DNA from 3 places in the Candidatus Paraluminiphilus aquimaris genome. Region 1 is predicted to be linked to each of the others. Evidence: predicted binding sites of a transcription regulator. Region 1 holds the regulator's gene; each other region holds the start of a gene.
What was found. The regulator LexA, encoded in region 1, represses DNA repair genes until DNA is damaged. The targets are predictions, from matches to a motif close to ACTGTNTNTANANACAGT.
Positions count from the first base shown of each region.

Region 2: the regulator LexA is predicted to act here: its motif matches at 4,127-4,144, upstream of recA (recombinase RecA).
Region 3: the regulator LexA is predicted to act here: its motif matches at 5,001-5,018, upstream of imuA (translesion DNA synthesis-associated protein ImuA).

Region 1 is NZ_CP036501.1:1,879,735-1,886,939, forward strand. It holds gene topA (type I DNA topoisomerase) at 1-1,430, shown strand, start outside; gene E0F26_RS08575 (hypothetical protein) at 1,497-1,910, shown strand; gene E0F26_RS08580 (hypothetical protein) at 1,991-2,251, shown strand; gene lexA (transcriptional repressor LexA) at 2,265-2,858, opposite strand; gene E0F26_RS08590 (mechanosensitive ion channel family protein) at 2,971-4,059, shown strand; gene E0F26_RS08595 (hypothetical protein) at 4,049-5,881, opposite strand; gene mfd (transcription-repair coupling factor) at 5,863-7,205, opposite strand, start outside.
Region 2 is NZ_CP036501.1:1,721,658-1,728,862, forward strand. It holds gene mutS (DNA mismatch repair protein MutS) at 1-1,502, opposite strand, end outside; gene E0F26_RS07835 (metal-dependent hydrolase family protein) at 1,693-2,982, shown strand; gene E0F26_RS07840 (isoaspartyl peptidase/L-asparaginase family protein) at 2,979-3,968, shown strand; gene recA (recombinase RecA) at 4,186-5,229, shown strand; gene E0F26_RS07850 (regulatory protein RecX) at 5,238-5,720, shown strand; gene E0F26_RS07855 (DUF3014 domain-containing protein) at 5,793-6,632, opposite strand; gene E0F26_RS07860 (flavin reductase family protein) at 6,721-7,205, opposite strand, start outside.
Region 3 is NZ_CP036501.1:20,832-28,036, reverse strand. It holds gene E0F26_RS00115 (acyl-CoA carboxylase subunit beta) at 1-1,263, opposite strand, end outside; gene E0F26_RS00110 (DUF885 domain-containing protein) at 1,395-3,272, shown strand; gene E0F26_RS00105 (sulfite exporter TauE/SafE family protein) at 3,312-4,049, opposite strand; gene imuA (translesion DNA synthesis-associated protein ImuA) at 4,207-4,947, opposite strand; gene E0F26_RS00095 (MFS transporter) at 5,057-6,316, shown strand; gene holA (DNA polymerase III subunit delta) at 6,247-7,205, opposite strand, start outside.

The DNA.
Region 1 (7,205 bases):
CTGAATACGATATGACAGCAAAAGGCAGGGTAGTTGAGTTCGACGGATACACACGCGTTCAAACGCCTGTGGCGCGAAAAGGCGATGACGCGATATTGCCAGATTACAAGACAGGTGATGCGCTTATTCTGAGTGAGCTGTTGCCTTCACAGCATTTTACCAAGCCTCCAGCTCGTTACGGTGAAGCAAGCCTTGTAAGGGAGCTTGAAAAGCGCGGCATTGGACGTCCATCGACTTACGCGGCCATTATTTCAACCATTCAAGATCGTGGTTACGTCAAGCTTGAGAACCGCCGATTTTACGCCGAGAAAATGGGCGACATCGTGACCCAACGTCTTCAGGAGAGCTTCGAAGACCTTCTCGATTACGGGTTCACGGCTTCAATGGAAGAGAATCTCGACGAGGTTGCAGAGGGCCGAAAAGACTGGCGTGATGTACTGGATGCCTTTTACGACGATTTTCGCAGCAAGCTTGAGTTAGCAGAAAGCCCGGGCGAGGGCAGTATGCAGGCTAACGAGCCCACCGCGACGGGGATTGCTTGCACAAAATGCGGTCGGCCAATGCAAATTAGGACCGCCAGTACCGGCGTATTCCTAGGTTGTTCGGGTTACAACTTGCCGCCAAAAGAGCGGTGTAAGAACACCATGAATCTGATTCCCGGCGATGAGGCAGTCTCCGCGGATGCTGATGATGAGGCGGAATCACGCTTGTTGCTTAGCAAGGAGCGTTGCCCCAAATGCAATACGGCGATGGACAGTTATCTGATCGATGAGACACAAAAGCTTCACGTGTGCGGTAACAACCCCGATTGCGACGGTTATCTCGTTGAGCAAGGTAGTTTTAAGATCAAAGGCTATGATGGTCCAACACTTGAGTGCGACAAATGCGGTTCTGAAATGCAACTCAGGACGGGGCGCTTTGGCAAGTATTTTGGTTGTACCAATTCTGAATGCTCAAACACCCGCAAGCTACTGCGAAACGGGGAGGCGGCGCCACCTAAAATGGATCCGATTCCCATGCCGGAGTTGCAGTGCGTAAAGGTGGAAGATCATTATATTTTGCGCGATGGTGCGGCCGGTTTGTTTTTAGCGGCGAGTCAGTTTCCGAAACATAGAGAGACGCGAGCGCCGTTTGTTGACGAGCTTCTTGGGCATCAGGCTGAGTTGGACCCCAAGTATCATTTCTTATTGGATGCGCCGCGGGTCGATGATGCGTCAAATCGAACACAGATCCGCTTTAGTCGAAAGACCAAAGAGCAGTACGTCATGACTGAGGTGGATGGCAAGGCAACGGGCTGGAAAGCTTACTTCAATGCATCCGGATGGGTAGCGGAGGGGTCGGGTAAGCCTGCTCCGAAAAAGAAAGCAAAGGCCAAACCACGTGCGAAGGCGAAATCGAAAGCCGCCGCTTCGTCTAAGTCCAAGAAATAAGTCAGAGACCTTAGATTGAGTCAGGCCCAATCCTACGCAAATCACTCTTTGTATATGGCATCAATCATGATTGATGCTTGGCGGCGGGCTGAAACAGCGAAGGAGCAGGCGGCGCCAGCCATCGACGCCGCTTTTGCACCTGCAACGAGACTGCACTTACTCAATGCTTACGGTTGGCAGCTACTTGCTTGTCAACGCGTGGTAAATTTGCCCAACGATCCACCGCACTCAGCACGCGCGCTGCCGTCTCTCGCAGCTGGCATAGCGGTATCACCTGAGGTTCGCGAGATGGCGAACTTGGAGCAAGACGGTTGGCTGGCCGACCTCTTGCAACCCATATCCCCGGGATTGTCCCCTCGGCGTCCAAAAAATGTGTTGGCGGTCACGCGTCAGCAATTTAATTCGGCGTCAGCGGCAGAGATCTATGAGAAGCTTGAGGCCCTAATTGGTCGGGTTGCTGATGCGATTGACGAGTCATGAAACTACCGCGCCTTTGTGGCAAAACCCGATCTATAGTGTTACTGTCGGTAAAACAACACGACATATTGTGAGGTTGTCAGATGTCTACGTCGCTTTTAGAAATTGTTGATTTGGGTGATGGTGAGGTCGTTCTGCAAAGAGCAGACGACGATTCAGAGCCATTAGTGAGCATCCAATTTTCGGAAGAGGCGAGTGCCTATCTCATGGAGAATAACCTCGAAGTTGCAAAGGTTATGATTCAAGCTGGGATTCAAGCGGCAGCAAAGATCGCGGAGATGACTGGTGTAGAAATCGAGTCTTCGGACGCTGCTGAGGCATCTGAGTCGCGAACGCTGCATTAACAAGCGGTTCGCACTACCGGCGGATCACGCCGACACTTATCCCCTCTATCGCGACAGAGTCTTGGCTTAAGTCCAGCTGAATGGGCTCGTAGGCGTCGTTTTCTGCAACCAAGTCAACGCGAGTATCACTGAGCCTGTTCCAACGCTTGACCGTCACCTCGTCATCGATACGCACGACAGCAATTTGGCCTTGTCGAACCTGTGAAGTGCTGTGCACGGCGAGAAGGTCGCCATCGAAGATTCCTGCATCGACCATGCTGTCGCCGCACACCTGTAAAAAGTAATGCGCAGGCGGTGAGAAAAAAGTTGAGCTCAAATCGCAATAGTCCTCAATGTGTTCCTGGGCCAGTAGTGGTGCGCCCGCCGCCACGCGGCCAACAATTGGGATGCCGTTTTGCTCTGTTAGTCTAATACCGCGAGATGTGCCGGCGACTAACTCAATCACGCCCTTTTTGGCGAGCGCTTTTAAGTGCTCCTCTGCGGCATTTGCCGACTTAAAACCGAGTGTTCGTGCGATATCAGCGCGGGTAGGCGGCATGCCGGTTGTGTCGATACTACCCTTGATGACATCCATTACTTGCTGTTGGCGCGCGGTCAACTTTGCCATAGTGCTACTCCTTTCGATTTCCTGATGATAAAGGCAGTATGTATAAATGTACAGTATTGGCCGATCGGGTTTCGATGGGTAGGTTAGGCGTCATCAATTCATTGGAGTCGTCATGGAATCCATTCTCAGTTTTGTTTTGCCCTTGAGTGATTATTTGGGGACTCCCGCGGTCCCAACTGCACTGGTGTCGCTATTGTTACTTGGTGCTGTGGCTCATGTGCTTATTCGAAAGCTTGTCCAAAAGCTGGGTTCATTTGCCGATACGACGGCCGCTCGATGGGATGATGTCGTTTATTACGCGATTTCGCCGCCAGCCGAATGGGCGATGTGGATTTGTGTCCTCTACCTTTCGTTGGGGTTATTTGAACAGGCTCAGAGTCTGCGGATGGGGCTGTTGCACCTCGCCGATACGGGCGCCATATTGCTCATTGGTTGGTTGTTGCACCGGGTATCAGCGGGAATTGAGGCGGAGTTATTAGCGGATCATCGAGGCCCAAAGGGATCCGATGATCGTGCGTCCATTAACGCCGTTGCACGCTTGGCTCGCATTACTATTTGGGTGCTGGTTGTACTGATGGTAATGCAATCTCTGGGTGTGTCAGTGTCTGGCTTGTTGGCCTTCGGCGGCGTTGGCGGCATCGCGGTTGGTTTCGCAGCGAAAGACCTTCTGGCAAACTTTCTTGGGGGTGTCAGTATCTATCTGGATCGTCCCTTTGCCGTTGGTGACTGGATACGGTCTCCTGACCGGAATATCGAGGGAACTGTCGAGGAGATTGGTCTAAGAATGACGAGAATCCGGACTTTCGACCAGCGACCGTTGTATGTTCCAAACTCGACGTTTTCAAGTGTTTCCCTCGAAAACCCTTCAAGAATGACGAATCGACGCATATACGAAACGGTAGGGGTGCGATACGAGGATGCCGCAAAGGTGGCGGACATTGTAAAGGCTGTGCATACCATGTTGCTCGAGCACCCTGACATCGCTCAGGATAGAACGCTCATCGTGAACTTTAACCACATGGGGCCGTCGTCACTCGACTTCTTTTTCTACACGTTCACTAAAACAACCAATTGGGTGGAGTACCACAGCATTAAGGAAAATGTGTTGCTCAAAGTCCTCGAAATTGTCGCAGCACACGGTGCAGAGGTCGCGTTCCCGACCCAAACAATACATCACACACCGATTGAACCTAGCGAGTGATTTGAGCTGGCTCTCGTTCGGCTGTAGACGGCTTTTGGGGCGCCGACTCGGTGTTAATGAGCCCGCGAGTTAGGCTGTCGATGTCTCGGCGCACACGCTGGGCCTCACCGAGCTCAAAAAGCTCAGCGTACGTGAGTTCCCGCCAAACTGCGGCGACTTGTATGACGGGGTGGTCAATGTACCTCACATAACCCTCTCTCAGGTCGCGCTGGTCCATAAGCGCAATTGCGTGTTTCGGTAACGCCGCTACCACGGGGTCTTCATCCTCCGTCGTCACCGTGTCAATCGGCTCAGGTCTGAGAGTATTTAACCCGGTCGTGATATCAATGAACTCTACTGTCGGCTCCTCAAGCACCTGAGTGATTACCTGCTCAGGCTCAATTAGCAGGACGCGCGTAGGCGGGGCAGGCAGCGCAAGCGGGGGTAACTTTTGGGGCAGATAACTCCCCGTTGTGTTGGTCCACAGGTTGGTGGCCAAACGATACTCACGCGATGAAGCCGAAGGCCCGTTAATTTGCAGCGTCCCCTGAATATGAGGTTCCCTGTCGCTCTGAGTCCATTTATCCACGACAACCGCATCGCTTTCGGCACTTATGGGTTGTAGCCAAGATAAGACAGAGACTGGCGCTCTTCCCGTGTCCTTCTCAAGTTTTCGCAAACCGGGTTTGAGTATTTCATAAGGCATGAGTTGATAGCTTGCCGGCAGAGGCGGCGGCGTTGGGTCACCGGCAAGCGCTTCGCTATCCGATGGTTCCTCAGTTTCGAAATCTGACAACCAGTCGATACCGCCCCCTTCCGCGCTATCTTCGAGACCGGGGAGGGCGGTTTCGTCCCCACTTGAAAGCCCACTAAAGTCTTCTCCAAGTCCATCGATGGCAAAAAAGTTCTCTGACTCATCAGATGTCTCGTTGCGGCCATTTTCTGCAATCTCGATGCCCGCTTCATCGATCTCAGTGTTGGGTACTGTCAGTCCCTCTGATGAATCTATTCCTGATAACGCATCAGCGCCACGCTCATCGCTGAGCGGACGGCGATTCATAGGGTCGGCGACAGCAGTTGCTGGATCGGGTATTTCGTTTGGTGAAAACGACCCTATGTTCTCGTTTCCACTCAGCGTGGCTAGGTTCTCTAGGGGAATCTGCCCTGTGCGCTCGACGCTGTCGTCCTCTGGGCTCTCATCTGAGGTTTGGCTACCCAGCTGAGGCATCTCCGCTACGCTGTTTGTCAAACTCTCCGCTCCGATACGGTCCTTCAGGCTCGCGTATTTCGCTGTCTCGGGTTGTGCAGAGGGGAGAGTATCGGCCGGCTGAAAGTCGCTATCTGAGCCTCCTGCTGCGTCGTCAACTAGTGTGACCCCCATTGCCCCGTCGATTGTCGGCTCAAAGTCTGAGGCCGCATTAAATAGCGGCTCAATAGCATCACCAACAAGACTTTGCTCTGCATCTGAGGCGTTAACCAGCATCGATTCTGTTGCTGGTGCTGGTGCTGGTACTGGCGCAATGACGATAGACCCATTCGGATCTATTTTTACAGCTTCCTCACCCCATTGATCCATTAGGGTCTTTATCTCGTTGTAGTCAGTCAGCCAGCGTTTATTAGGGGGATAAGATAGGCTTGGCTCGACAGCCCAAAGTTCGGATGCCAACGCCGTCGAACTGCTATCAACGAAAATGGCGACTTCGATATGCATCCAACCAGAGGGCTCGTCACTGTTGTCAGCTATGGCGGCCAGCGGTTCGTCGATACTTTGGCTTAGCGTATTGAATGAAACGGTGAGCAAGGCGACGCTCGCGGCTATCTTGCCTACTGAAGATCGGGGCATGCTTTTTCCCATCGCTGCAAAAGGTCGTCCACGTAGTCTTTTCTCTCGGCAACGCCGTCTAGATTTTTGACGAATCGCAACGTGTCGGATCCCCCTAGTTTGAATTCCTTGGGGTTGCTCTGTAACAGTTGTATCAACGCATTTACCGGCACTGGCGTCGATTCCTCAAACTTGACGCTACCACCTACGGCGCTCACGTCAATATTTGATATGCCGAGCCGCTGCGCACGAAGGCGAATTTCCGCTTGAGCGAATAACTGTTTTGTGGCGTCGGGTAATAGCCCGAAGCGATCGATCATTTCGATTTGTACTTCGTCGAGCTGATTCTTGGTTTTTGCCTGAGCAATGCGTTTGTATAAAACCAGCCTAGTCGAAATATTTGGCAAGTAATCATCTGGGATGAGTGCCGGCACATGAAGTTTTACCTCGGTACCTGTATCAAGCGGGGCGTCCACGTCAGGAATTTCACCCTTACGCAGTGACTCAACCGCGCGATTTAGCATTTCAAGGTACATCGAAAAGCCAACCTGCTGGATCTGTCCCGATTGCTCGTCGCCCAATAATTCTCCGGCGCCGCGTATTTCTAAGTCATGGGACGCCAGCATGAAACCGGCACCTAATGCGCCTGCTGATTCAATCGCCTCAAGGCGTTTTTCGGCATCACTGCTCAACCCTGTCCTGGGAGGCGTCAATAGGTAGGCATAGGCCTGATGATGAGAACGTCCAACACGGCCGCGAAGTTGGTGTAGCTGAGCAAGGCCAAACTTGTCGGCCCTCTCGATGATGATGGTGTTGGCGTTGGGGACGTCGATCCCAGTTTCTATGATCGTGGAACAAACGAGCACGTTGTGTCGCTGGTGGTAAAAGTCGGACATGACTTTCTCAAGCTCTTGCTCGCGCAACTGGCCATGTGCCACCCCAAACGATATATCAGGCACCAGCTCGCGGAGCTTTCGAGCCGTCTCCTCGATGGTCTTCACTTCATTGTGAAGGAAGTAAACTTGGCCCCCACGAAGCGTTTCGCGCAAAATGGCTTCTTTGACTAAGCCAATATTTTGCTCGCGTACAAACGTTTTAATCGAGAGGCGTTTGGCAGGGGGCGTCGCAATGACAGACAAGTCCCTTAATCCGCCCAGGGCCATGTTGAGGGTTCTGGGAATAGGCGTGGCGGTCATCGTGAGAATATCGACTTCAGCCCGGAGTGCTTTGATCGCTTCTTTTTGCTTTACACCAAACCGATGCTCCTCATCGATAATGAGGAGGCCAAGATCAGAGAAGCCGAAATCGGTCTGCAACAACTTGTGCGTGCCCACTAAGATGTCGA
Region 2 (7,205 bases), 160 kb from region 1:
AAGCGCTCGACGTTTTTAAGTGTCTGGCGACGCTGGTAGGTATCGGGTGCGAGATCAGACTGTTGGCGACTAATCTCAATGTAATAACCGTGGACCCGGTTATAGCCGACCTTGAGTGTGGAAAGCCCCGTAGCCTCTCGCTCTCTGCGCTCGATATCAACGAGGTATTCACCGGCGTTCTCGCTGATACCGCGCAACTCATCTAGCTCCTCATCATAGCCCTGAGCGAGCACACCACCATCGCGAATGACCACGGGGGGGGCCTCCACTAGCGCTTTGCTCAGCAGCTCACAAAGAGCAGGATAATCACTGATATCCGCTACGAGCGCATTCAGCCGCTCAGAGCCTGCTGGAACGGCTGATACCAAGGTGGGCAGTGCCCATAAGCTGTCGCGCAGGCGTGTTAGATCCCGCGGGCGAGCAGAGCGAAGCGCCACCCGCGCGAGAATGCGCTCCATATCGGCAATAGGCTTGAGTTGCTGGCGTATTGCCTCGTAGCCATAGTTACTTTTGAGCTGCTCTACGGCGTCAAGACGCGCTTCTAACTCTTCGCGCAGGCGAACGGGACGATGCAACCACCTTTTAAGGTGGCGTGTACCCATTGCCGTTACCGTGGCGTTGTAGACCGAAAAGAGTGTGTTGTCCTCATTGCCGTGGATATTTTTATCAATTTCAAGGTTACGACGTGTCGCCGCGTCCAACACCACGGCTTCGCTTTGGCGCTCGTGGCGAATTGCGGCCAAGTGAGGCAGTTCGTTGCGCTGAGTATCTTTTACGTAGTCCAGCAAAGCGCCAGCCGCTGAAATGGCCAGCACCAAGTCTTCACAACCAAAACCGCTTAAATCACGGGTCTGAAACTGCTGGTTGAGCGCACGTCGAGCGGCTTCCTCGTCAAACTGCCACGCTGCGAGCCGACGGATTGCCACATGATCACCCAGCGAGGGTAGGGTCGCATCTTCGGACACCAGTACCTCGGCAGGAGCGAGCCGCTGCAGCTCTGCGGCGAGCGCTTCTTCTCCCGACATTTCCGAGACCAAAAAACGGCCACTGCTCACGTCCATCCACGCGACACCGCAGTCCATTTGCTGTCTGAAGACGGAGACAATCAGTGAGTCGCCACTGGCATCGAGTAACGACTCATCGGTCAAGGTCCCGGGGGTGACGATTCGAACAACTTTTCGCTCTACGGGGCCTTTTGACTCAGCGGGGTCGCCGATTTGCTCAGCGATAGCGACCGAGAAACCGGCTCTGACTAATCGGGCAAGGTAACTCTCCGCTGCGTGAAACGGCACACCCGCCATTGGGATCGGTTCCCCTGCTGACTTTCCACGAGATGTCAGCGTGATATCCAATACCGGCGCAGCTATCTCAGCGTCCTTATAGAAGAGCTCGTAAAAGTCACCCATCCTGTAAAACAGGAGTTCATCAGGATGCGCCGCTTTGATGGCCAAAAACTGACGCATCATCGGTGTGTGTTGGCTTGTGTCGGGTGATGAGGACATGGATGCCTATAGGCTAAAAATTCAAAGCGAGAGGATAGGTCAAAAGGCGCTCGCTTTAAATCCCGTCAAGCAATATCGGTGGGGTTTCTTGCACGCTGGTGGGTTCAAAAATCTCAGGCCTGGGCGGATCTGGTTATCTTGTTCGTTTACCGTTATTGTCGCTGAAATTACAGTCACCCTGGGGTAGGTCATGCTTAAAAGAAGCCTATTTATCTGCGGTATTTTCGTCGCACCTTTCACATCAGCTGCAACCATTATTCACGCCGGACACCTGTTCGATACCGAGAGCGGCAAGTTGCTTGAGAAGCAATCTGTGATTATCGAATCTGGGCGTGTTACGTCGGTGCAATCGGGTTTTATTGAATCCCAGGGCAACGAGGTGATCGACCTTAGCGCGTCCTATGTGTCTCCTGGATTCATGGACATGCATGTGCATCTAGACGGCGAGCTCAACCCGCCCGCAAGTTACTCGGAAGAATTTTTCATGAATTCGGCTGATATTGCATTGCGCTCGAGCGTTTTCGCTAAGCGAACTTTGGATGCAGGGTTTACAACGGTGCGCGATTTGGGTGCGGGCGATATCCAAGCGATCTTTGCATTAAGAGATGCGATTGCAAAAGGGCTCGTTGACGGTCCGCGCATTTTTGCCGCGGGTAAGGCCATGGCCACCACGGGAGGCCATGCTGACCCGACTAATGGCATACGCGCGGATTTGCGTGGTGACCCCGGCCCCAAGCAGGGCGTTATCAATGGCCCTGACGACGCCTATAAAGCAGTGCGTCAGCGCTATAAGGACGGGAGCGATGTCGTAAAGTTGACCGTGACCGGCGGTGTGCTCTCGTTAGCAAAGAGCGGTGATAACCCACAATTCACGGACGAGGAATTGCAGGCGGTTGTCAGCGCCGCGAAAGACTATGATTTTGTCGTGGCAGTTCACGCCCATGGCGCGACGGGTATGAAACGAGCGATTCGAGCCGGCGTCGACTCTGTAGAGCACGGCACGTACATGGACGAGGAAGCAATGCGTCTTATGCGTAAGCAGGGCACTTGGTACGTCCCTACAATTTCGGCCGGAAAATGGGTGGGTGATCTGGCCGAGCTCGATGACAAGCTTCCAGCTGTCGTCAGGCCCAAAGCTGCAGCCATTGGCCCTTTGATTCAGGACACCTTCGGCGAGGCCTATAAAGCCGGTGTGAAAATAGCCTTTGGTACCGACGCGGGTGTCTCTCCACACGGTTCAAACGGGAGAGAGTTTCGCTTCATGGCAGAAGCGGGTATGCCGGTCATGGAAACCATTCAGGCGGCGACTGTTAACGCCGCGAAGCTTCTTAGGGTAGAGGACGAGCTGGGACAGATCGCTCCCGGTTTTCATGCTGATATCGTGGCATTTGATAGTAACCCTCTCGAAGACGTGGGGGTGTTGGAGCGTCCCAGTTTTGTAATGAAGGCGGGCTCAGTATTCCGGAATGACGGCGCATGAGGGGCCGGCTATTTTTTTTACTGCTGACGTTCTTCACCTCGCCCATAAGCGCTGAAGAGCCGCCCGTTGCGATAGCACTGCACGGCGGTGCGGGGACGATCGAGCGCGCGCGAATGACACCAGAGCAGGCAATGGCGTATTCCCGCTTCTTAGACGAGGCGATTGTTGAGGGACATCGCCAGCTGAAAGCGGGCGCGGTGGGCCTTGATGTTGTTGTGAATATTATCCAGCGCATGGAGGACTCTCCGCTCTTCAATGCAGGGCGTGGTGCGGTCTACACATGGGAGGGGCATCATGAGCTCGATGCATCGATCATGCATGGCGCTGAGTTGGATGCGGGAGCCGTTGCGGGCGTGACGACCGTTAAGTCTCCGATCGCCCTTGCGCGCGCTGTCATGGAGCGGTCTCCTCATGTCATGTTGGCATCTCGCGGTGCTGAACAGTTTGCTGCGGAACAAGGGTTTGAAGGGGTGCCAGAGGACTACTTTGACACCGAGCGTCGCCAAAAGGCGCTTGAGGCCTACAAGCGGGCACGGCAGGCGGGCCTGTCGCCCAAACCCGATTACAAGTTTGGAACGGTTGGCGTTGCCGTCCTTGACACTATGGGTAACTTGGTTGCTGGTACCTCCACCGGTGGTATGACAGGCAAACGTTGGGGGCGCATTGGTGACGCCCCTGTGATCGGCGCAGGTACCTATGCAAATAACGCCTCCTGTGCGGTTTCTGCAACGGGTCATGGTGAGTACTTTATTCGACATACGGTAGCTCGCGACGTGTGCGCGCGGATGGAGCTTGCCGGTGAATCCTTGAGCCAAGCCGCTGACGAGGTGGTCAATAAAACGCTCGTCAAGGCGGGTGGGGACGGGGGAATTATCGCCGTCGACGCCAAAGGGAATGTGGCGCTCACCTTTAATACACCGGGTATGTACCGCGCCAGCATCAATGCGTCGGGAGAGAAGGTGGTGGGTATTTTTGGCGATGATTGACCGCACGCTGGCCTAAATAGGGTTCGCTTCCAAATCAATTTCCCCCTCTCGCTGCTGTGTGCAGCGCATTGTCTGTCGCCTTTGACGACAGGTGTTAGGCAATGATGTTTTTTTTTCTTCGTTTACCTCTAAACTCGTTTGCATTCAGGAAATAAAACACTGATTATATATACAGTATTCGTTAAGCGGCATCGAAGTGTGCCAAAGGGAGAAACTCATGGATCCTAATAAGCAAAAAGCGTTGGACGCAGCACTGGCCCAAATTGAGCGTCAGTTTGGTAAAGGTACAGTCATGCGCATGGGTGACTACGAGCAGGTGGCGATTCCCGCCATCTCAACCGGCTCGTTGGGTTTGGATATTGCGCTCGGTATCGGCGGTCTTCCCCGAGGCCGAATTGTTGAGGTCTACGGCCCAGAGTCCTCGGGAAAAACAACCTTAACCCTACAAGTCATTGCCGAAGCGCAAAAGCTTGGGGGTACGGCGGCCTTTGTTGACGCGGAGCACGCGCTCGATCCGCAGTACGCAGAGAAGTTAGGCGTGCAAATGGACGATCTCATCATGTCTCAGCCTGATACCGGCGAGCAGGCCCTGGAGGTCGCTGAAATGCTGGTGCGCTCGGGTGCTGTTGATGTCCTAGTGGTTGACTCAGTTGCCGCGCTAACTCCAAAGGCTGAAATTGAAGGCGACATGGGTGATTCGCATGTGGGTCTGCAAGCTCGCCTGTTAAGTCAGGCTATGCGTAAGTTAACGGGAGCGATTAAGCAGACAAATTGCCTCGTGATCTTTATTAACCAGATTCGCATGAAAATTGGTGTGATGTTCGGCAGTCCAGAGACAACGACCGGGGGTAACGCGCTTAAGTTCTATTCATCGGTACGTCTCGATATTCGCCGCATTGGCGCCATTAAAGATGGCGATGAAATTGTAGGGAACGAGACGCGGGTAAAGGTGGTCAAGAACAAGGTGTCGCCACCCTTTAAGCAAGCTGAGTTCCAGATCATGTACGGCGCCGGCATTTATCATATGGGTGAGGTGCTCGACTGGGGCGTAAAGCTGAACCTGGTCGACAAATCGGGTGCGTGGTATGCCTACAAGGGCGACAAGATTGGTCAAGGAAAGGCGAACGCAGCGAAGTTCCTCGATGAGAACCCCGCCATTGCCTCTGAGATCGAAGGCGAAATTCGGCGTCAGACTATGAATATCCCCTCTGATGAGTCCGATGCACCTGCTGAGCAGACCGAAGAAGTGACCGCCGAGTAAGCACCGACGTGGAAGTAAAACCGTCGGATGTACGCCTTGCGGGTATGGACTTACTCGCGAGGCGAGAACACTCCTCCCAAGAGATCATTACCAAGCTTAAAAAACGGTTTGGTAAACGCTTAGAGAGTGATGTCGTCATCCACGATGCAGTGGACCAGCTGACTCGTGAGGGGTTGCTGAGTGATCAGCGTTACGCGGCGTCGATGGCTCGCCAATTGGTAAATCGCGGCGCAGGCCCCTCCAAAGTCGCTTACGAGTTGCGTCAGAAGGGCTGTGATCCTGATGCGGCACTCGTTGATGCGTTTCCAGACGGGGTTGACTGGTTTGCCGCGGCGGAGGACGTTTACGACCGCAAGTTTGGTGCAAAGCCAATGCCTGAAGAATGGGAGCTTAAGCAAAAGGAGCGCGCCAAGCGTGGGCGTTTCATGAGCTCACGCGGGTTCGCGCCGTCGCACTTCATGCATCTTCTTGAAGCCACGTCTGACGAGTGAGTTAGTTGCAACTAGACAGAACGGGTTGAACTCGTGCTGGTGTCTTGCCACCGAAGACTTAGAGGTCCGCAGCTACGGTAGGTCTCCAAGTAGCGCACCGCGCAGTTCGCGCGCTTTTTGTTGAACAAGCTCCGCGTTGTCGGGCCCCATGCGAAGCACTTGCTTCTGGAGTGGGGTGAGCGACTCCAACTCAGGGTCTTTGTACGCCCAGTTCGCTTCGTCGCGCACCAGCTCGGCGTTTTCGGGCAGGGTGGGCGTTGCCAAAATATGTGTGGTCGCAGCAAGTGCGGCGCCGCCAATATCAAAGTCGTTGACACCCATGCGCGACAGAGCCGTTGTAGCCAATGACTCATAGTCATTGAACACCGCCATGATGGCAGCGACATCTAGGCTATTGACCCAGTTAGCAAAGCCGTCGTAACGGGTGAAGCCGGTAGGGTTCATCGTCACTCGCACGCCATCTTCCAACGTCGGGAATACGCTCGCCGGTTTTCCTACGGGTAAAAGCTTATACGGCACCTCGCCACGACGCAGGGCATCGACGATGGCGACACTGCGTTCAACAACGTAATCGCCCGCGACAAACTGCTTGAGTGCTTTGCCGCCATTAAGAGTGTCGATGACCTCTCGCGCAAAGCTGTCTGCAGTCTCCTCTGTTACCGCAGGTGGGGGTGGGGGTGGGGGTGCAACAGGCTCGGGAACGAAAGCGGGGACAGATTCTGGCTCTGGCTCTACTTCCACGACGACGGGCTCTGCAATTTCAACCGGCTGAATGACCGTAAAGTCTTCCATTGGTTGCGACTCGCCGTAATCCCCGGTCGCCAAAACAAACACCAGTGTGGCGAGAATCAGGGCGAAGATGATCCCTAAGATGACTGGTTGAACTTTCGCGTCTGGCTGCTCATCTGACATTGGTTTACCCCCGGTTGTTTTTTATAGACAAGAGGGTACCCAAGAAAGTTCATTGGATCGATATGGTCCGGCAACTTAAACCCACGTTTTACAGTAGTTCAGGTGGTCTATCTGCCTTGGCGTACGCATATCGTTGCCCTGGAGCCACCTCATGATAGGCGTCCAGTCCCACTGCCGCCACGAGACCCAGTGTGTGCAGGTCTACCGAGCCGTCGTCTCGAAGTGCGTCGTCGCTGAATTGAACACTCTCGACGCCACCTATGATTAGATGCGTCCCATTAATATCCAGAGGTTGGTGTTCTGCTAGTTTGAGACCGATCTGCAGCGGTGACTCCGCCACAAAAGGTGCTTTGATGGGCATCTGCCAGCTGGGCTCAAAACCACAGGCTTCAAACTCTGACTGTTCACGTGGGAATCGCGCTGATGTGTGATGCCCGCGCTGAGTCATCTCGGGTGTCAACGCGTTGAATGTGTACCATCCCGTATCAAGAATATTTTCGAGTGTATGACGTTCAGTGCCCTCAGGTGCGGGCCGGATGATCATGCCGAGAAGGGCAGGGACTGCGCCGACAT
Region 3 (7,205 bases), 870 kb from region 1:
GGAGCCGCCAACGAGGGCCATTGCGCCTAAGCCATAACCGCGTCGGAGGAATAGACCCACCCACGGTGTCGTGACACTGGCTGCCGTATTAAAGAGCTCAGGCATGACCTTTGCTGCGCCCATGGCCTCACTTTCTGGACCAACCATGAAGCCGGGTGTGTCAACAAGTGAGACGATCGGTAACTGCCAGCGCTTCGCCAACTCCATCATGTCACTCGCTTTACGCGCAGCATCGACATCAATGGCACCACCGAGGTGTCGGCAGTCGCTGGCAATAACAACCACCGGATGTCCTTCGATGCGTGCAAGTGCTGTTACCACTGCACGACCATAGACGGGACGTAACTCAAGAACCGATTGCTGATCGAATAAGACATCCATTACTTTCCGGACGTCATAGGCCATCCGCCGGTTCTCGGGAAGGCACGTTCTCAGCGTGGTTTGATCTGCCACGGCTCCTGGCGAGGTGACTCCCTGAGCATAACTTAATGTCCACTTAGCGAGCGCAGTTGCATGGGCCTCATCTTCCGCCAGTAGGTCGATGGCGCCCACATTGCACAGCGTATTCACTGGGCCGATTTCATCAGGATGAAATACGCCAAGACCACCACCCTCAATCATGGCAGGTCCGGCCATACCGATGGATGAGCTCTTTGTGGCAATGCGAACATCACCTGCGCCAAAGAGAGCCGCATTACCTGCGAAGCAATAGCCATTGTTGACGGTGATGCGCGGTACTTTTCCAGTAAGGCCGGCCCAACGGCTGAAGGATGTGCTGTTGAGGCCAGCAATATTTACCTTTACGTCAGTGTCACCCGGGCGTCCACCGCCCCCCTCGGTATACATCACAAACGGCAGCCGCTCTCGCTCGGCAATTTCAAAAATGCGGTCCAGCTTGTTGTGGTGAAAGAAGCCTTGTGTTCCGGCAAGTACGCTGTAGTCGTAAATTGCGACGGCTACGTCAGCGCGCTCATCAGGCAAAAGTGTCGCGTTAATCGTGGCGGTGCCTGTTATGACGCCGTCAGCGGCGGTATCAACACGAAGGGTGGACGGATCGCGACGATCGCGCTGCGCAGCAACGGCTAGCTGGCCGTACTCAATGAAGCTACTGTCATCGACCAGGTCCAGCAAATTCTCTCTTGCTGTTCGGTAACCTTTACTGTGACGCTTTTCTTTTGCACGCGTGCGAGCGGCATCAAGTGTCTCTGCTTTGATCTGGTCAAGATGCATCTGTGCATCGGTTGATAGGGGTCCCTGCGACACAATCTATTCTCCACGTCTTGTGGGTAGACCTTAAGGTTCGTGCTTTGTTCAGGCAAGCACAAACGAAGCTCCGAGTTGCGGTATTAACTGGGCTATCATCGCGCTTTGTTTTTCTCATAGGGATAATCCTAATGAATCGAACTATTCCGCTCTTCATCATTGCTAGCGTTTTTAATATTTCGTTGGCGGGCTGCGGCGAGACGGGCTCTGTGCAATCGAAAGAGGTTTCTGTTTCGCAGATCGATCAGAACAGCACGGGCAACGAAGCCGATGCGGAATTTTCGGAGCATGAGCAGTTAAATGCCTATCTCGCTGACGTCTTTGCCGAAAATCTCTCGCGGCAGCCGTTTACCGCTAGCTATTTGGGTATCAAGGATCGTCACGGTGAGTGGAATCCTCAGTCGGAAGCATTTAACGACGAAGAGCGCTTGCGGATGGAGCAGGGGTTACTTGATCTCGCGAGGTTTGACAGGGCTGCGTTACCCAATGCGGGGCAGCTGTCCCTCGACCTCTACCGTATGTCATTGGAGCGCTCGCTGGCGATGGATGATTTTCGCCATCACCGCTACGCGCTGCACCAATTTAGCGGTGCGCATACCCGAATTCCGAGCTCGCTTATCAACATTCATCGAGTTACTGACTTGAGCGATGCTGAGGCCTACATCGATCGCATTGAGAACGTGGAGGGTTACTTAGGGGAGGTCATTGAGCAGCTGGAGTTGCGTGCCGAGAAAGGGTTTTATCTGGTTGACTGGATGTATCCGGCGATTCTGGAGTCCTCCAACAATGTGATTAGCGGTCAGCCGTTTGATGATTTCGCAGCGGTGTCACCCGTTTGGGCAGATTTTCAAAAGAAAGTAACGGCACTCGATTTGCCGGAAGATGAAACTGCTCGACTTGTTAATGCTGGCAGAGCTGCGCTCATTGATGCCTTCAAACCAGCCTACCAACGGTTCATCAGTGTGATCGAGAAGCAAAGTGAATCAGCCTCATCCAACGATGGGGTATGGCGTCTACCTGATGGCGATGCGTTCTATCAGCGGCTGCTACAGTGGTATACAACAACAGACCTTACAGCGGATGAGGTGCATCAGCTTGGTCTCAATAATATTGCGCGTATCCACGATCAAATGCGGGAGATCATGGCGCAAGTCAACTTCGAGGGCAGTCTGCCAGCGTTTTTCGTCTTTGTACGCGAGAATCAGTCGCTGCGTTTTCCGAATACCGATGAAGGGAGAGAGGCTTACTTAACGAGTGCGCGTGATGCACTCTCTCGAATGGAGAAGAAGCTACCTGATTATTTCGGTGTGCTACCAAAAGCTGAGTTGATCGTTAAGCGTGTCGAGCCGTTCCGCGAGCGAAATGCGGGGAAAGCGTTTTATCAAAGCCCACCACCCGATGGTTCTCGGCCGGGTATCTTTTACGCCAATCTTTACGACATGAGCGCCATGCCAAAAACAGATCTAGAGGCATTGGCGTTTCATGAAGGTTTGCCCGGACACCACCTGCAACGGGCTATTACGGCTGAGCTCAAAGGTGTTCCAGATATTCAGCGTTACTTGAGCTTCACCGCATTTTCTGAAGGTTGGGGTCTGTACACGGAGCAGCTCGCCTATGAGATGGGGTTCTATGAGGACCCCTATTCACGGTTTGGGCAGCTCGCTATGGAGCTATGGCGCGCCGCGCGACTGGTGGTGGATACAGGTATACATAGCAAGCGTTGGAGCCGTGAAGAGGCCATCGACTATCTGGTCGAGAATACGCCGAACGCTGAGTATGACTGCATAAAAGCGATCGAGCGCTACATTGCGATGCCGGGTCAGGCCACGGCTTATATGATTGGGAAGCTGCGTATTGTTGAACTGCGCGAGGGTGCCAAAGAGCGTCTCGGTGATCAATTCGATATACGATTGTTTCATGACACCGTATTGGGGAGCGGACCGGTGCCACTGAGTAAGTTGGCGGATAATATCGATGCAATGGTGGCTTCCCAACTGACAGAGATATAGCACTCCCTGTGTTCAAACAGGCACTGTTCTTGGGTCGGATTAAAGAACTCGAACAATCATCAATAGAGCCAGCACGGTCAAAAGAAGTTTAAGAAGAGTTTGAAATAACTGCTCGGGGAGTCGACCAAGAAGCTGCAGGCCTATGAGCGTTCCACCAAAGCCCGCAGCAATCATTAGAGCGAGGGGGAGTAGCCACTCGCTCCAGATGAATCCCAGGGTGCTAAAGAGAACGATCCGAAGAAAGTTCATGGTAGATACACTGGCCGCCATGGTCGCCACAAGTTCTTTTCGATTGGCTGCTTGATGCCTAAGAAATGCAGCGATCAAGGGGCCGGTGGCGCTCACAAAAACACCCACGAAGCTTACCGTCGTACTAAAAACCAAGTTGCGGCGCGTGCTATGTGTTTTTACGGCAGGGATCGGGACCCAGGTAACAACAAGGGTAAAGGTGGCGAGGAGCAGCGTTAACTGCATATCCGTTAACCAGAAGGCGGAAAGTGGTGCGGCGAGCAGGGTGCCAATAAAAGCGCCAATAACCAGTGGCCAGAAAAGTTGTCTTGATATGTGATGTCGTGTCATGACCGTTCTGCCGGAGTTTGATCCAAGCTGAACGACACTATGCAGGGGTACGACCGCTGTAATGGGAACGGTAACGACCAGTACGGCCAAAACGAGTGTGCCACCCCCGATACCCAACGATGCGGTCAATAACGACGCAATAAAGCTGGTTGTGATCAGGACATACAGAACGTCTAGGCTGATAGGTAAGTCCGGCATTAGATTGCTACGTTAAGGTATGCATCAAGCATAACGCAGGCGATGACTGTTTTGATGTCGTAAAAGAGTATCCGCCTATCGCGGTGATATCAGAAGAAGGTTGCCCCGGAAGCTCGGAGGGGAGCCGAGCCCGGGGAGGGGAAAGTAAAGGGATACCCTAAGCGACAGGGGTTAGGAATGTGCCGGTCTTAGTCGCTACGGCTTTGCTATGAGATTGCACTGTCTTGATCTTTAGAAGGTGGTTTTCAGGTAGCTGTATTTCAACTTCGCGCTTGCCGCCACGTTGCTTAACGACGGTGACTTCACGATACGCATTGATATGCAGTCTAAGTGAGACGGGTGTGGCATCGGTTAGCGCATCACTTGACCTAAATAAGAACAGCAGCGTATCGGTACTCGCAGCTGCGAGTTGTAGCTTTCGTATTTCAGCATAACGATAGTGAGTGCTCCCTAACCACACAAAAACGGTGCTGCAAGTTGTACTTCGAACAGCTTGCTCTGCTGCCCACAACGTTTCATCCCGGTGTTTGGGGTGCACCATCAGTATCTGTTCTGAGGGAATGTTGTGCGCGCGTAACAAGGGTGCATACGGTGTGTGTGGCGAATTAATAAATGCTTGCCAGCGTTTTTCACTGGAAAGTCGCTCCATGGTTGGCAGAAATAACCCCATGCACTCAGTGCCGTCGTGATCGCTTAAGACCTCGACAGCGCCATGCTTTGGCCAGCCGTTTAGTTGTAATTCTTCATCGAGAGATGCAAAACCCGTTGGTACACTCTGCCTATTATGCCAATCTGTATTGGTAGGTTTGGTGGTTAAGATAACGCGGGAGTTTGTGTGGTTGTCGATGCCCTGCCAGGTGTCAGGACGATTAATGATCTGTTCGATGGAATAGGTCATGATGAGCTCCGCAAAGTAGATGTGATGCTTTTCGGAAAAGCACCAGTAAAAATACTGTATAAATAAACAGTAGTTCCATTGCGGCTGAAAAGCAAGAGAGGCGCCATTTGTGTGTCGTGAAAAGCGACAGGTGAAGCATTCTGCGTTAAATGCACCGCGCTTTAGACGCTATTACCCAGCCAGTTGGTGTTCAGGCTTGGGTAGTTGGATGTTGCGTTTCCTCCTGGGATGGAACGCTTGGGAGCTGACACAGTCGGCACTGTGGGTGGGAATTGTAAGCGCCCTCATGCTTGCGCCGGCGCTCCTGCTATCGCCTTATTTCGGTGTTCAGTCAGATCGCATAAACCCCAGATACGGCTTGATATGGTCAATGCTCATTCATGGAGCGATTGCTATGAGTGGTGCGCTGGCCACCTATTTCGGGATGCTCAACTTATCGGTGCTACTGATTCTTGCTACGGCACTGGGCTCCGTATCGGCAATGCACAGCCCTATGCGTCTCGCTCTGGTACCGCTGTTAGTGCCGCGCGAGGCACTTCCCAGTGCAGTCGGGCTGACCGCCATGTCATTTAACATTGCCCGTATTTTAGGTCCGGCTATTTGCGCGACAATTATTGCCCGTGCCGGTGCTACGTGGGCGTGGTCAACGCCTGTCCTCATATTTGCAGCCTCGGGTTTTATCCTAAAATCCCTAGGCGGCGTGGGGACACGCCAAAAACGAGCACATGGCAGTGTAAACAGCGAGTTTGTCGACGGACTCCGCTATGTCTTCAGCGCTGCCCCCCTTGTCATTATTCTCGCGCTGACATCGATCAATGGGTTTCTAGGGCGCAGTTTTATCGAACTCTTACCCGCGGTATCTGGGCGCCTCATCGCCGGCGGTGCTGCGGAGCTGGCTTGGCTGACCGCGGCCGCGGGAGGTGGGGCTGTTTTGGGTGGCTTTCTCATGAGCCGTCTGAGGGCTGATATTCGGTACTTATATAATATGAGCGTCATGGCCATGCTTTTTGCAGCGGGTTTGCTCTCTAATCTTTTCTGGATAACGGATCTATCAAGTCTATTTGTTTTAGTGGGTTTGCTCAGTTTATCGACAACTCTGGCGGGAACTGCGTGTCAGACTCTAGCGCAACTCGTGATCGATCCGCCGTATCATGGCCGCGTCATGAGCTTATGGTCGATGACCATGATGGCAGCCCCTGCTGTGGGTGCAGCAATTCACGGTGCTGTGGCGGAGTGGCTGGGTTTTGTTGTCGCTTTTGCCTTTGCCGCTTTTTTCGGAGTTTTGAGTCTTATAGGACTCTATCGGCGGCGTCGGGGCATGACCGAAGATGCGCCGGTAGCTAAGGTTACAATGAGCGACTCAAGGTAGTCCCAGCAGTTACCGGGCATATAGCCTTTGGCGCTTCCATCCGCGGCAAAGTTGAGTGATAAACAGACTTCAAGCGACTCTCTGTTGTGCCTTGCTAGCGCTGACTGCAATAGATTTATTCGACTGCGCCAGACGCCTAAACGGTCGAGGGCATTGGCGGGTGAGGTTCCTTTTCGCACGGCAGATTCCGCATCGATTAGTAGCCTTAACTCTTTCGAGACTGGCCATAAGATGACAGGTGCGGCGTTGCCCTCGGCTTGCAGTCCTCGCAGTGCTCTTAGGGCGCCGCGTGCATCGCCAGAGAGCGCCGTATCGACCATGCCAAATGTATTGTAGCGAGCGCTATCGCCCACCGATTCAGCAACGTGTTCAACCGATAAGTGATCGTCACTGGCAAGGAGGCTCAGCTTTTCGATTTCCTGTGCAGCTGCGAGTAGATTTCCCTCGACTCGTTCGGACAATAGGGCGACTGCGTCGCGATCGGCCGACATACCGCGTAGCTTGAGTCGCGCCTGAATCCATGACGGCATTTCACGCCGTCCCACGGGCCATACGGTAATAATGGCTCCACGCTGATCTAACGCGGTATACCATTTAGCGCGTTGGGATTGCTTATCAATTTTTCCGGCGACGATGAGTAGGACATCATCAGACTCCATCGTGAGATATTCCTGAATGGCTTTACTGCCCTCGGTACCCGGCTTGCCGCTCTCAACTTGAACCTCGATTAATTTACGGTCCGAGAATAGCGACATGGCGCTCGCACTTTGCAATAGATTTTGCCAAGCAGCTTTATCGGTTGTATCGAAGCGCTCACGGTCGATACAGCCTTGGCCTCTTGCCGCAACGCGAATGGCGTCTGCGCACTCTTGGACGATCAGGGGTTCGG